Regions from separate parts of the Pandoraea thiooxydans genome, predicted to be linked through region 2. Evidence: predicted binding sites of a transcription regulator. Region 2 holds the regulator's gene; the other holds the start of a gene.
What was found. The regulator NrdR, encoded in region 2, represses ribonucleotide reductase genes. The targets are predictions, from matches to a motif close to CACNANATNTNGTG.
Positions count from the first base shown of each region.

Region 1: PATSB16_RS00280 (ribonucleoside-diphosphate reductase subunit alpha) is a predicted target of NrdR. The motif match lies at 4,484-4,497, and genes of this name have one in related genera.

Region 1 is NZ_CP014839.1:52,808-59,935, forward strand. Features, by position in the region: gene PATSB16_RS00250 (hypoxanthine-guanine phosphoribosyltransferase) at 1-209, opposite strand, end outside; gene ffh (signal recognition particle protein) at 241-1,605, opposite strand; gene PATSB16_RS00260 (cytochrome C assembly family protein) at 1,660-2,538, shown strand; gene PATSB16_RS00265 (PP0621 family protein) at 2,545-2,805, shown strand; gene PATSB16_RS00270 (hypothetical protein) at 2,950-3,462, shown strand; gene ampD (1,6-anhydro-N-acetylmuramyl-L-alanine amidase AmpD) at 3,715-4,347, shown strand; gene PATSB16_RS00280 (ribonucleoside-diphosphate reductase subunit alpha) at 4,710-7,128, shown strand, end outside.
Region 2 is NZ_CP014839.1:3,035,600-3,042,727, reverse strand. Features, by position in the region: gene PATSB16_RS13945 (IclR family transcriptional regulator) at 1-634, shown strand, start outside; gene PATSB16_RS13940 (bifunctional enoyl-CoA hydratase/phosphate acetyltransferase) at 694-1,617, shown strand; ZMP/ZTP riboswitch at 1,700-1,804, shown strand; gene glyA (serine hydroxymethyltransferase) at 1,897-3,144, shown strand; gene nrdR (transcriptional regulator NrdR) at 3,180-3,647, shown strand; gene PATSB16_RS13925 (hypothetical protein) at 3,846-4,739, shown strand; gene msrA (peptide-methionine (S)-S-oxide reductase MsrA) at 4,768-5,463, opposite strand; gene PATSB16_RS13915 (cytochrome c biogenesis protein DipZ) at 5,545-7,128, opposite strand, start outside.

The DNA of each region.
Region 1 (7,128 bases), 1.5 Mb from region 2:
TAGTCGAACTCGAGCGGGAAATCGAGTCTCGGCAAGAGCATGCCGGTGAATACCACGGCGCCGCCCATGACCGACAAGACCAGCGGAAACTCTTCTCCAATGGCGCTTTTGATGGCGTTTGCCATGCGCTCGACCGAGGTCAAGACCTCCCCGGCGGTAACGATTTCTTCAGAGTTGCGAAAAATGTCCTGAGCTTCGTCTCGGTTCATTGGGGGCGGGCGTGAGTTGTGGGAGGATGTCTTAGCGCATGCCGGGCAGCATGCCTTTCATGCCCCGCATCATTTTCATCATACCGCCACCCTTGAGTTTTTTCATCATGCCGCGCATTTGCTCGTATTGCCCCAGCATGCGGTTGACGTCCTGAACCTGAACCCCGGCGCCCGCCGCGATGCGCCGTTTGCGGCTGGCCTTGATGATTTCCGGCTTGGCCCGCTCGGCGGGCGTCATGGCATTGATGATGCCCTCCATGCGGCGCACCTGCTTCTCGGCCTGATCCATATTGGCCTGACTTGCCGCAGCCTGATATTGTGCCGGCAGCTTGTCCATCAGATTGGACAGGCCGCCCATTTTCTTCATTTGGGAGATCTGGGATTTGAAATCGTTCAGATCGAAGTCGCCGCCTTTTTTGACTTTCTCGGCGAGCTTCTGTGCGACTTGAACGTCAACCCCCTTTTGCGCGCCCTCGACCAGGGCAAGGATGTCGCCCATACCGAGAATCCGGCTGGCCATGCGTGCCGGATAAAACACCTCGAGACCATCGAGCTTCTCGCCAACGCCGACGAACTTGACCGGCTTGCCGGTAACGTGGCGCACCGACAGCGCCGCGCCGCCGCGCGCGTCGCCGTCGAGCTTGGTCAGCACCACGCCGGTCAGCGGGAGCGCTTCATTGAATGCGCGCGCGGTATTCACCGCATCCTGGCCGAGCATCGCATCGACCACAAAAAGCGTTTCGATCGGCTTGAGCGCGGCGTGCAGCGCGCTGATCTCCTGCATCATCGCCTCGTCGATGCCAAGCCGGCCGGCGGTATCGACCAGCACGACATCGTGAAAATGCTTTTTGGCCCAATCGACGGCAGCCAGCGCAATATCGACCGGCTTCTGGTCAGGCTCGGACGGGAAGAAATCGGCGCCGACCTGCTCGGTGACCGTTTTGAGCTGCGCGATCGCGGCCGGGCGGTAGACGTCGCACGAAACGGTGAGCACCTTCTTCTTCTGCTCGCGCAGCAGCCTGGCCAGCTTGCCGACCGTGGTGGTCTTGCCCGCACCCTGCAAACCCGCCATCAGGATGATCGCCGGCGGCTGGGTCGCGAAATTGAGCTCGGCGGCCTTGCCTTCGTAATCCCCGCCCATAATGGCGGTGAGCTCGCGCTGCACCACGCCCACCAGCGCCTGCCCGGGCGAGAGGCTGGCGAGCACTTCCTCGCCGAGCGCTTTTTCCTTGACCTTTGCGATAAATTCGCGCACTACGGGCAGTGCGACGTCCGCCTCGAGTAATGCCAGCCTTACTTCGCGCAGCATTTCCTGGGTGTTGGCTTCGGTCAGGCGGGCCTCGCCGCGCAACGTCTTGACGACGCGCGCCATCCGTTGGGTAAGATTGTCGAGCATGAAAAGTTCCTGTGTCCCGGGCGCGGCCACGAAGGCCTAGTGTAAACTCCGAATATGACTATTTTACTGTATGCGTTGACGGCGGTTCTGTACGGCGGCCTCGCGCTCGTCTCGTGGCACCGTTATTGCCGCGAGGCGGCGTCCACCGGCGGTGGAACCCTCACGCGCGCGGCGCACGCCAGTGCCGACGGGGTAATCCGCGTCGCGTTGCTCGCTGCGCTGGTGACCCACGGCGTGTTGCTGCATCAAACGATTTTTCGCGCCGACAGCATGCATTTTGGCTTCGCCTATGCGTTATCCGCAATGCTTTGGCTATCCGCGGGCATTTATTGGATCGAGAGTTACTTCTTCCGCATCGACAGTGTGCGCCTGATGGTGACGCCGGCGGCTTGCCTGGCGAGTGTGATGCCGCTGATTTTTCATGACAACCGGATTTTGCCGTTTGCTGCCAATCCGATGTTCAAGTTGCACTTCGTAATCGCCAACATGGCCTACGGGTTGTTCGCGCTGGCCGCCTTGCATGCATTGTTGATGATCTCCGCCGAGCGCCATCTGCATCCCGTGCAAGGCAGCGAGCCGCCGTCGAGTTGGCTGTCGCACTGGTTCGACACGCTGCCGCCGTTGCTGACGATGGAAAAGCTGCTGTTTCGCATGATCACCGCCGGCTTCGTGCTGCTGACCTTGACGCTGGTTTCGGGAGCAATATTCTCGGAGGAACTCTTCGGCGAGCCGGCCAAGTTCGATCACAAGAATGTATTCGCGGTGATCTCCTGGCTGATGTTCGGCGCGGTGCTGGCTGGGCGGCGCTGGTATGGATGGCGCGGCAAAACGGCGCTGCGCTGGGTGCTGGTCTCGTTTGTGTCGTTGCTGTTGGCTTATATCGGCACTCGCTTCGTGCTCGAGGTTCTGCTGAACCGGGCCGCGGGAGGGTAAGGGACAATGCGCACGATATTGATCGTATTGCTGATACTGATTCTGGGCTCTTGGTATTTGCGCCGCAACGAAAGTCGCCCGGAGACAAATCGCCCGCAGCAGCGCACCCCGTTGCCGCCAGCGGAAAAAATGGTGCGGTGCGCCGAATGCGGCATCTATTTGCCGGCCAGCGAGGCACGGTCGATTGCGCAAACGGGAACCACCGGCACACCGCTCTATTTCTGTTGCGACGCGCACCACAACGCGTTCCAGAAGCGCCACGTTTGAGGCGGCGCCGCAGTTCCCTGGCGTGGTTTATGCTAAGCTCGCCGCGCCTGCCGGCGGCGCTTGCGCTGAGGTCCTGGATGGTCTAAAACTCAAGTAACGAAAAATAAAAACAGCTTTTGGCGACCCGGGGTAGGAGGAAGCGCCATGCGCAAGCGAATATATTTTCTGTTACCCGATCTCACCTGCGCCCAGCAGACGATGCGTGATCTGTTGCTGGCGCGCGTCGAGGTCAAGCATATTCATTTCCTTGCCAAGGAAGGGGCCGATTTGAGCGGTCTGCATGAGGCCAATTTGCTGCAGACGTCGGATATCGTTCACGCCGCCGAAGCCGGTCTCGTGATCGGTGGATTGTGCGGGCTTGCCGTGGGCGCGGTCGCGGCACTCTATCCAATTGTCGGCACCGGGCCGCAGTGGGAGACCGTGATCATCACCGGGCCGCTTGGGTCGCTGTTCGGCGCCTGGGTATCGAGCATGATCGGCAGTTCGGTGCCCAACTCACGGCTCAAGCAGTTTCAGCCGGCGCTCGCGCGCGGCATGATTTTATTGATGGTCGATGTGCCAACCGGGCGCGTGCGGGAGATCAGCGAGATGCTGCGCGACCATCATCCGGAAGCCGATATGGAAGGCGTCGAGCCAGCCATTCCGGCATTTCCGTGAACGGTTCAGGTCGGAAGACCTGAATGCGTCGCACCTGTGAGCGACGCGGGGTGGATCGCCCGCTGGTGAGGCCGGCAACGATACCACGCCTGGGCTTATGTGGAGCCTGTGGAAGCCTTCCGGCAGTGTTTGCGGAAGGCTTCCATTTATCGAGCCACGCCACTTGCCCGCCCGAGCGGGGCGCGGTATCTTCCCTGGGGTCCGCGATCGCTTTGGTGCACCGCGATTTTTCAATCGACTCGACGACCTGTTTTGATTCCCTTCCAAATCGATCCGGCTGGCTGGGCCCATGGCGCTACGCGTGTGGCATCGCCCAACTTCGACGCCCGCCCGCCGGGCGTGGAAGTCGATTTGCTGGTGGTGCACAACATGAGTTTGCCGCCGGGGCAGTTCGGCGGTCCGGCAATTGCCGCATTCTTCACCAATACGCTGGACCATGACAGCCACCCGTTTTTTGAGCAAATTCGCGGTGTGCGCGTGTCTGCTCATTTCCTGATTCGGCGTAACGGGGAGGTCGTGCAATTCGTCTCGTGCGATGCACGTGCCTGGCATGCGGGACTGTCGGAATTTTTCGGACGCGAGCGCTGCAACGATTTTTCGCTTGGCGTGGAACTCGAGGGGGCCGATGACGTGCCGTTCGATGCGGCGCAATATCGCGCGCTTGGCCAATTGATTGCTGCGCTGATGGCGCGTTATCCGATCAAGGCGATTGCCGGCCACGCGGATATCGCGCCGCACCGCAAGACCGACCCGGGCCCTTGTTTTGACTGGCTCGCACTGCAACAAGCTTGTCGACTTCCAGGGCGCTACTTTCCTTACCAGGCCGGCATGCCAGACGCTGCGGCGGCAAGCGACGCTGATCCCGGCGCATCGCGTCAACCATAAATCTACTGCGCGACCACCGGGTTTTCCCGGACGCGAAAACGACTTGTGGCGCGGTTTTCAGGCAAGAAATTTCAAAAATTTTCTTTGGAGAACCACGACGGTATCCACTATACTTAGTGGGAAATAGCAACGCCACCACTATATATAGTGGTTATGCGCAGGTCGATCTGTCCGGCTCGATGAGCTCGGCAACACGCGGCAACCTCGCGCAACGGCGGGCCGCCGACGCGATGAGGCTCACATTAAGCGTCTCTTTCGTTGGCGGTGAACCTGACTGTGCCGATAGTACGGCACCCCAAGCGTCACCGGATCTTCGGCAAGAAGACTCGATGACGAAAGCACAATGACCCGGGAGTTTTTACATGCAAATCACCGAAAACCCAACCCGTCCGAATTCTCCGACCGCTGGCTCTACGCAGAGCGGTGGCGCGGGAATGTCGGCGCCGCAATCGAGCGGCGCGTTTGCATCTGCGTCGATGGCTGATTACAAAATCATCCGGCGCAATGGCACGGTGGTGGGTTTCGAGCCGTCGAAAATCGCGATTGCCGTGACCAAGGCTTTCCTGGCCGTCAACGGCGGCCCCGGCGCGGCATCCGCGCGGATTCGCGAACTGGTGGAGCAGCTGACCCAGAACGTCGTGCGCGCGCTGGTGCGCAGCCGGCCGGCCGGCGGCACGTTCCATATCGAAGACATCCAGGACCAGGTCGAACTGGCGCTCATGCGCGCTGGCGAGCATAACGTCGCGCGTGCTTACGTGCTTTATCGCGAGAAGCGTTCTCAGGAGCGCGCTCAGCAGGGTGAAGCCGGCGCGCAGCAGGCCGGTTTCAATATCAACGTCACCGATAACGGCGTGACGCGTCCGCTCGACATGGACGTGCTGCGCAACGTGCTGGTCTCCGCCTGCGAAAATCTGGGCGACGCGGTCGACGCCGAACCGATTCTGCGCGAGACACTCAAGAATCTGTATGACGGCGTGCCGCTGTCGCAGGTCTACGACTCCGCGATTCTGGCCGCGCGAACGTTGATCGAGCAGGACCCGGCCTACAGTCAGGTTACCGCCCGTATCCTGCTGCACACGATTCGCCGCGAAATCCTGGGCGAGGAAGTCACTCAGGCGGCGATGGCCACGCGCTACGCCGAATACTTCCCGCAGTTCATCAAGCGCGGCGTCAACGCCGAGCTGCTCGACGAAAAGCTGCTGCAGTTCGATCTGCAAAAATTGGGGGCCGCGCTCGACGCTTCGCGCGATTTCCAGTTCAACTACCTGGGCCTGCAGACGCTGTACGACCGCTACTTCCTGCATGACGACGGTGCGCGCATCGAAATGCCGCAAGCCTTCTTCATGCGCGTTGCCATGGGGCTGTCGCTCAACGAAGTCGATCGTGAAGCGCGCGCCATCGAATTCTACGAAATCCTCTCGACGTTCGATTTCATGAGCTCCACGCCGACCCTGTTCAATTCGGGTACGCGGCGTTCGCAATTGTCGTCGTGCTACCTCACGACGGTTGCCGACGATCTCGATGGCATCTACGAAGCGCTCAAGGAAAACGCATTGCTGTCGAAGTTTGCCGGCGGCCTCGGCAACGACTGGACCCGAGTGCGCGCGCTGGGCTCGCACATCAAGGGGACCAACGGCAAGAGCCAGGGCGTGGTGCCGTTCTTGAAAGTCGTCAACGACACCGCCGTCGCGGTGAACCAGGGCGGCAAGCGCAAAGGGGCGGTATGCGCGTACCTGGAAACCTGGCACCTCGACATCGAAGAATTCCTCGAGCTGCGCAAGAATACCGGTGACGATCGCCGTCGCACGCACGACATGAACACCGCCAACTGGATTCCCGACCTGTTCATGAAGCGGGTGATGGAGGGCGGCGATTGGACGCTGTTCTCGCCCTCGACCTGCCCCGATCTGCACGACAAGGTCGGCAAGGAATTCGAGGCGGCCTATCTCGGTTATGAGGAAAAGGTCGCACGCGGCGAATTGAAGCTGTTCAAGAAGCTGCCGGCGCAGACCCTGTGGCGCAAGATGCTCGGCATGCTGTTCGAGACCGGCCATCCGTGGATCACCTTCAAGGATCCGTGCAACATCCGCTCGCCTCAGCAGCACGTCGGCGTCGTGCACTCGTCCAACCTGTGCACCGAAATCACGCTGAACACCAATGAGAATGAGATTGCCGTGTGCAACCTGGGCTCGGTCAATCTCGTGGCCCACATGAAGCGGCAGCCGGACGGCAGCTACGTGCTCGACCACGACAAGCTCAAGCGCACCGTTCATACGGCGATGCGCATGCTCGACAACGTCATCGACATCAACTACTACGCGGTCAACAAGGCGCGCAATTCGAACCTGCGTCACCGCCCGGTGGGCATGGGCATCATGGGCTTCCAGGACTGCCTGCACCTGCTGCGCACCCCCTACGCGTCCGAAGCGGCGGTCGAATTCGCCGACCGCTCGATGGAGGCGGTGTGCTATTACGCTTACTGGGCTTCCACCGAGCTGGCGGCCGAGCGGGGCCGCTACCTGTCCTACTCGGGCTCGCTGTGGGATCGCGGCATCCTGCCGCAGGATTCGCTCAAGCTGCTGGCCGAGGAACGCGGCGGCTACCTGGAGGTCGACGAGTCGAGTTCGATGGACTGGGATGCGCTGCGCGCACGCATCAAGCACTACGGCATGCGCAATTCGAACTGTATCGCGATCGCCCCGACCGCGACCATCTCCAACATCATCGGCGTATCGGCCTGCATCGAGCCCACGTACCAGAATCTGTACGTGAAATCGAATC
Region 2 (7,128 bases):
GCTGCACCGCATGCTGGCGGCGCTCGAGGCTGGCGGCCTGGTGATTCGCGAACCCGGCGGCAAGAACACCTATGCAATCGGGCCGCGCCTGTCGCAGTTGGGCATGAACGTGGTCATGCATACCGGCGGGCGGCGCGTCAGGCATGCCATCCTGAGCCGGTTGGTGGCCGATCTGGGCGAGACCTGCAATCTCACCATGCTCAACGAGACGGAGGTGCTGTATCTGGATCGCAAAGAGGCCCCGTGGCCGCTGCGACTGGATCTGAAGCCCGGCTCGCAAGTGCCCGTGCACTGTTCGGCCAGCGGCAAGCTGCTGCTGGCGATGCTGCCGCGCGAGGAGCGCGGCATGCTGGTGCGAACCCTGAAGCTCGAACGCTTCACGGCCAACACCATCACCGACGTGGAATTGCTGGAGGCCGAGCTCGATCGCATCGCCTACAAGCAGATCGGGGTCGACAACGAAGAATTCGTGGCTGGCATCGCCTGCGTGGCGGCGCCCTTGATCTCGGTCAACGGCACGTGCCTGGCGGCCATCGCGGTGCACGCGCCGATCGCCCGCACGCCGCTGTCGCGGGCCATGGAGTTCGTGCCGCGCCTGCAGGAAGCAGCCCGGGAACTGGCGCAAACATTTTAGTCGCGGGAGCTCCTCCCGGCCGGCCAGGCCAGGGGCGGCGCGCCCGTCCAGGAGGAGACATGTCGTATACCTACCCCTATTTGAACGGCCTGATCGATCAGGCCGCCGGCTCCAGCATCACGATCGCCGTCGTTTATCCGTGCGAAGAAGTCTCGCTGCGCGCCGCGATCGGCGCGAGCACTCGCGGGCTGGGCAAGCTGCTGCTGGTCGGGCCGCGCGAGCGCATGACGCAGGTGGCCGCTGCCGGCGGCATCGACCTGAGCGGTGCAACCCTGGTCGACACCCCCGACGATCCGGTCGCCGCTGCGCGGGAGGCCGCCGCACTGGTCGGACAAGGGCAGGCCCAGGCCATCATGAAAGGCAGCCTGCACACCGACGAACTGATGGGGGTGCTGGTCGGCCGTGAGGCGGGCCTGCGCACCAGCCGCCGCATCTCGCATGTGTTCCTGTTCGACATGGCCGACATGCCCAAGCCGCTGATGCTGACCGATTGCGTGGTCAATATCGCGCCGGATCTGATGGTCAAGCGCGATATCGTCCAGAATGCGATCGATCTCGCGCATGTGGTCGGCATTGCCAAACCGCTGGTCGGCATTCTGTCGGCCACCGAGTCGGTCAATCCGGCCATTCCGGGCACGCTCGACGCGGCGGCGCTGTGCAAGATGGCCGATCGGGGCCAGATTACCGGCGGCGTGCTGGACGGCCCGCTGGCGTTCGACAATGCCATCTCGCTCGAATCGGCCCGCATCAAGAAAATCCATTCGCCGGTGGCCGGCCATCCCGACATCCTGCTGGTGCCCAATCTCGAAACCGGCAATACCCTCTATAAATCGCTGGTCTACCTGGGCCACGCCGAATGCGCGGGGCTGGTGCTCGGCACCCGGGTGCCGGTGATCCTCACCAGCCGGGCCGATTCGCCGTTCTCGCGGCTGGCCTCGGTCGCCCTCGGCGTGCTGTTCGCGGCACGCAAGCCGGCCGCCTGAATCCGGCGCGGCGGCCGCGCAACACCACCGGGGTTTGGCCCGGTTGCCTATCAGGCCGTCCTCGCATACACTACTGGCGCCATATCCCCCGCGTGACTGGCGATTACGGCATGCCCGGCATGCCCGAGGTGGACTGACCCACCGGGAAGCGCGGGGCGCATTTTTGCCGTTCGCCTGGGCAGCCGTGATGGCGGGGCTGCTCTGTCTATTGCTTGCCACCAATCGTTGGCATGCCCGCCCCGCCTCATCGGATAACCTGTTCAACCCAACGGAAAACCCATGTTCGACAAAGCCAAGGACACGATCGCGAATATCGACCCCGAAATCTGGGCGGTCATTCAGCAGGAAAATCAGCGCCAGGAAGACCATATCGAGCTGATCGCCTCGGAAAACTACACCAGCCCGGCGGTCATGGCCGCACAGGGCTCGCAGCTCACCAACAAGTACGCCGAGGGATACCCGGGCAAGCGCTATTACGGCGGTTGCGAATACGTCGACGTGGTCGAGCAGCTGGCGATCGATCGCGTCAAGCAACTGTTCGGCGCCGAGGCCGCCAACGTGCAGCCGAACTCCGGCTCCCAGGCCAATCAGGGTGTGTTCTTCGCCGCGCTCAAGCCGGGCGACACGATCATGGGCATGAGCCTGGCGCATGGCGGCCACCTCACGCACGGCTCGCCGGTCAACATGTCCGGCAAGTGGTTCAACGTGGTCAGCTACGGGCTGAACGAAAAAGAAGAGATCGATTACGACGCCGCCGCCAAGCTGGCCGAACAGCACAAACCGAAGCTGATCGTCGCGGGCGCCTCGGCTTATTCGCTGCACATCGATTTCGAGCGCATGTCGCAGATCGCCAAATCGATCGGCGCTTACTTCATGGTCGACATGGCGCACTATGCCGGCCTGATCGCCGCCGGCGTCTACCCGAACCCGGTGCCGTTCGCCGACTTCGTCACCACCACCACGCACAAGAGCCTGCGCGGCCCGCGCGGCGGCGTGATCCTGATGAAGGCCGAGCACGAGAAGATCGTCAACTCGGCGATTTTCCCCGGCATTCAGGGCGGCCCGCTGATGCACGTGATCGCCGGCAAGGCCGTGGCCTTCAAGGAGGCGCTGTCGCCCGATTTCAAGGTGTACCAGCAACAGGTGGTGGACAATGCCCGCGTGCTGGCCGAGACCCTGGTGCAGCGCGGTTTGCGCATCGTCTCCGGGCGCACCGAGTCGCACGTGATGCTGGTCGACCTGCGCGCCAAGCAAATCACCGGCAAGGCGGCCGAAGCGGCGCTGGGCGAAGCCCACATGACGGTCAACAAGAACGCCATTCCGAACGATCCGGAAAAGCCGTTCGTGACCAGCGGCATTCGTCTGGGCTCGCCGGCGATGACCACGCGCGGCTTCGGGCAAGCCGAGACCGTGCAAGTGGGCAACCTGATCGCCGACGTGCTCGAGAATCCCGCCGATGCGGCGAACCTCGAACGCGCGCGCGCGCAAGTGGCCGACCTGACCAAGCGTTTCCCGGTCTATCGCTGAGCGCCTGAGCCTGCTACCCACCACGGCCCGCCGCGATGCGCTGCCCCTTCTGCCGTCACGATGACACCCAGGTCATCGACTCGCGCGAGGCCGAGGACGGCGCCGCCATCCGGCGGCGCCGCAAATGCCCCTCCTGCGACAAGCGCTTCACGACCTACGAACGGGTCGAACTGGCGCTGCCCTCGGTCGTCAAGAAAGACGGCAGCCGGGCCGACTACGATCGCGCCAAGGTGCGCGCCAGCATGCAGCTGGCGATTCGCAAGCGCCCCGTCAGCGCCGAAGCGCTCGACGCCGCCATCGCCCGCATCGAATACAAACTGCTGGCCGGCGGCGAGCGCGAAGTCGTCAGCCAGCGCATCGGCGAACTGGTGATGCGCGAGCTCAAGCGGCTCGACAAGATCGCCTACATCCGTTTCGCATCCGTCTACCGCAGTTTCGAAGACGTCGCCGAATTCCGCGACGTGCTCGAAGAGATCGACAGCGAGCGACCCAAGCGGCGCTGATCCGGGGTCATTTCCGCTGTGTTGCGCAGACCAGGCCGAACGGACAGTTCGGCCTTTTCGTTTGTGCGCAGCTGTGCGCCAAGGATCGTACCGCCATTCTTTATGGGTCTTAATCCGCAATCGGAGATTTCTAATGTCCGCCAGGAATTCACCCCGATAGCATGTCGCTCCATTCATCGAATACAAAACATCAACCTCATGAGCGATCTCGCGACCACGCAATGGGTCATGGTGCTTGCTTTGATCTCCGCCGTGAGCCGGGCTGGATTGAATCTCATCGACCGATACCAGATCGGGCTGAAAAATCTCTCCATTCTCAACGTCAATTTATGGAATAACCTCATTCCGGCGGCATTGATGACGCTCGCAGGCCTGCTGCTGGGTGCGGGGCGCGAGATCGCGCATTGCCTGCTGGATTGGCGCACCGTGGGCTTTGCCGCTCTGGTGCAGTTGACTGCCTATGCTTTTTCGTATGGGTTTCGTCACCTGAACGTCAACCAGGTCACGGTCGTTGGCAAGTTCTCCGATTTACTCATCCCCATCGGGATATTTTGGACAACATACGACTGGCAGTGGAAAACCTATGGCTTTGCGGTTGCCACGACGCTGGTGAGCTTGCCGATTTTCCTTGCGGCGGATTCGCGCCACCGCCGTTCCGGGCTTTTGACCGCCGGCGCTTTCATAGCCGGTGCGCTGGTGCTGCAGGCCGGTCTCTCGCCGCTTCTGGCACCGTCTTTCTCCGCTTCGCACCTGCGGCTCGCCGTGGTTTTCACGACCGCGGTCATCATCTGGCGGGCGGCCCTGAGCTGCATCCCCTTGTGGCGTCGGTTGATGCAGCGGCAGTCGCACGTTTTCAGACCGCCGCTGAGCGGCATGCTGTTGCTCAGGGGCGGTCTCACGGTCGTCACGCAAATGACCTTCATCGGCGCCGTCGGCAGCACCGTCTCGGCGGTCGCCTGGCCCATCTTGAACTCGACGGGATTCCTCGCCATGCTGCTTTCGAGCCTGCTGCGCAAGGACCACGTCACCGGCAAACAGAAGTGGGTGGTCGCCGCCATTGACGGGTTGACGGCGCTGCGCTTCTTTGCCTGAGCGGCGGGCGCCGAGCCGCCGGTGCGTCTTACCGAGCCGCCGCACTCACCAACACCGGATCGCTGCGATACCAATGCGGGAAAAGCTGTTTCAGGTTGGCGATCTTCGGCAGATCGTTATAGGCGATGTACGGGTTGTCAGGATGCAGCGTCAAAAAGTTTTGGTGATAGCCCTCGGCAGGGTAAAAGCCCTTGAAGGTTTCCACCCGCGTGACGATCGGCGCGGGGAATACGTGCGCGGCGTCGAGCTGGGCGATATACGCCTGCGCCACGCTGCGCTGCATCGCGTTTTGAGGAAAGATCGCCGAGCGGTATTGGGTACCGTGATCGGGCCCCTGGTAGTTGAGCTCGGTCGGGTTCTGCACTACCGAGAAATAGATCTGCAGCAGGCGCCCATAGGTGATCTTGGTCGGATCGTAGGTGATGCGCACCGATTCGGCGTGGCCGGTGTCGCCGCCGCTGACCGTTTCGTACTGGGCCGTGCTGGCCGCGCCGCCCGAGTAGCCCGACACCGCCTGCGTGACGCCGCGCACGTGCTGGAAGACCCCTTGCACGCCCCAGAAGCAGCCGCCGGCGAGCACGGCTGTCTCGCTATGCACGGAGCCGACGGTTTCATCCTTGGCCGGGGCCGGAATGGTGACCGCATTCTCGGCCGACTGTACCGACCCTTGCCATGCCAGCAGGCCGGCCAGCACGACGGCGGCGCCGGCCATTTTCAACAGCATCGGCCGAGTCCAGCGCGTGCGACGACGGATTGAAGTATTCATGATGTGATTCCTCGATACATGCTTGAGTGGCGTAACAAGTCATCCGAAAGTAAAAGCGTACGCTTGAACGCCCGGATCCAGAAATTCAATTGCAAAGGTGCGGTCGGTCACGGTCTTGTCCTGCCGAACCAATTGATATAGCCGCTGTTCGGTAATCGTGCCGTCGCCCTTGGCGTCGACATCGACCCCGTGCGCAGCGCCCGGCGGCGCGCCGTCGATGCTCACGCGAAAGCGTACCGGCTTGCCGTCCTTGGCCGGTCCGAGCACGAGATTCAGGTCGCGCGCATGAAAGCGGTACACGATGCGGCCCGTCGCGCCGTCGAGCGTGGCATGGGCGCCGCCCACCTGCCAGGTGCCCGCCAGGCCCCACTGATTGAGCGCCGGCCGCGCCGGGGCCGTATATTGCTGCGGCAAATTGCGTGTCTGGCCGCCCGCAGACGCAAACCGCTCGGCGCGCTGGTAGCCGATATAAGTCTCGGGCGATTGCAGATCGGCATTGTCGGGCGCCATTTGCACGCCTTTATCGGGCGTGCCGACCAGGCCGGTTGCGACGTTTCGATGGCCCGCCTCGGCCAGCAGTTGCTGAATCGCGTGTTCGGTCTGCGCGTATTCACCCTCGCCGAAGTGATGATGGCGAATTCGGCCCTGCGCGTCGACGAGATACTCCGCCGGCCAGTACTCGTTGTGCAGCGCGCGCCAGATCGCATAGTGATTGTCGATCGCGACCGGGTAATCGATGCCCAGCTCGTGCACCGCGCGCTTGACGTTCGCCACGTTGCGCTCGAACGCGAACTCCGGCGCATGCACGCCGATGACCACCAGCCCCTGGTCACGATACTTTTTCGCCCACGCCTTCACATACGGCAACGTGCGCAGGCAATTGATGCACGAATAGGTCCACACATCGAGCAGCAACACCTTGCCGCGCAGATCCTGCGCGGTCAGCGGCGGCGAATTGAGCCACTGCACGGCGCCCGACAGCGGCGGCAATTGCCCCTCGACCGGCAGCGCGACGCTGGCCGTCGTGACCGAAGCAGCCGTGCGCACCATGCGCATCGACGAATCCGGTTGCGCCTGCGCGGCCATCATCGCGCCGTCCCGGGCCGGGCCGGCAAGGTGCGTCGCCGCGGGAGAAAGCTCGTGGATCAATGCTTGCTCGAGACCGCTGGTGGCTACCGTCGAGACGCTGGCCAAGGCGCCGGTGTCGAGCCCAAGAGCGATGGCCGCCACGCCGCCGAGCATCGCCGCGCCGAGTCCGCGCCGAATCCATTCGCCGGCGCCCAGCGAGCGTTTCATGGCGGCGAACACCTTGCTGCCGAGCAGCAGCGCCACCGCCAGCGACGTGGCGGCGCCCGCGGCATACGCCAGCAGCAACAGCGTAGTGCCCACGCTGGCGCCGTGCAGTGCGGCGCCGGTCAGTACCAGCCCGAGAATCGGTCCGGCACACGGCGCCCACAGCAGCCCGGTCGCAATGCCGAGCAGGAACGACGATTTGGCGCCGGGTTGCCCGCTGGCGTTGGCGGCGCTCGACAAGCGATTGCCAAGTGCGACCAGCGGGCGCGTCAGATGCTCGGCCAGGCGGGGCACCAGCAGCGTCATCCCGAACAAACCCAGCATGATCAA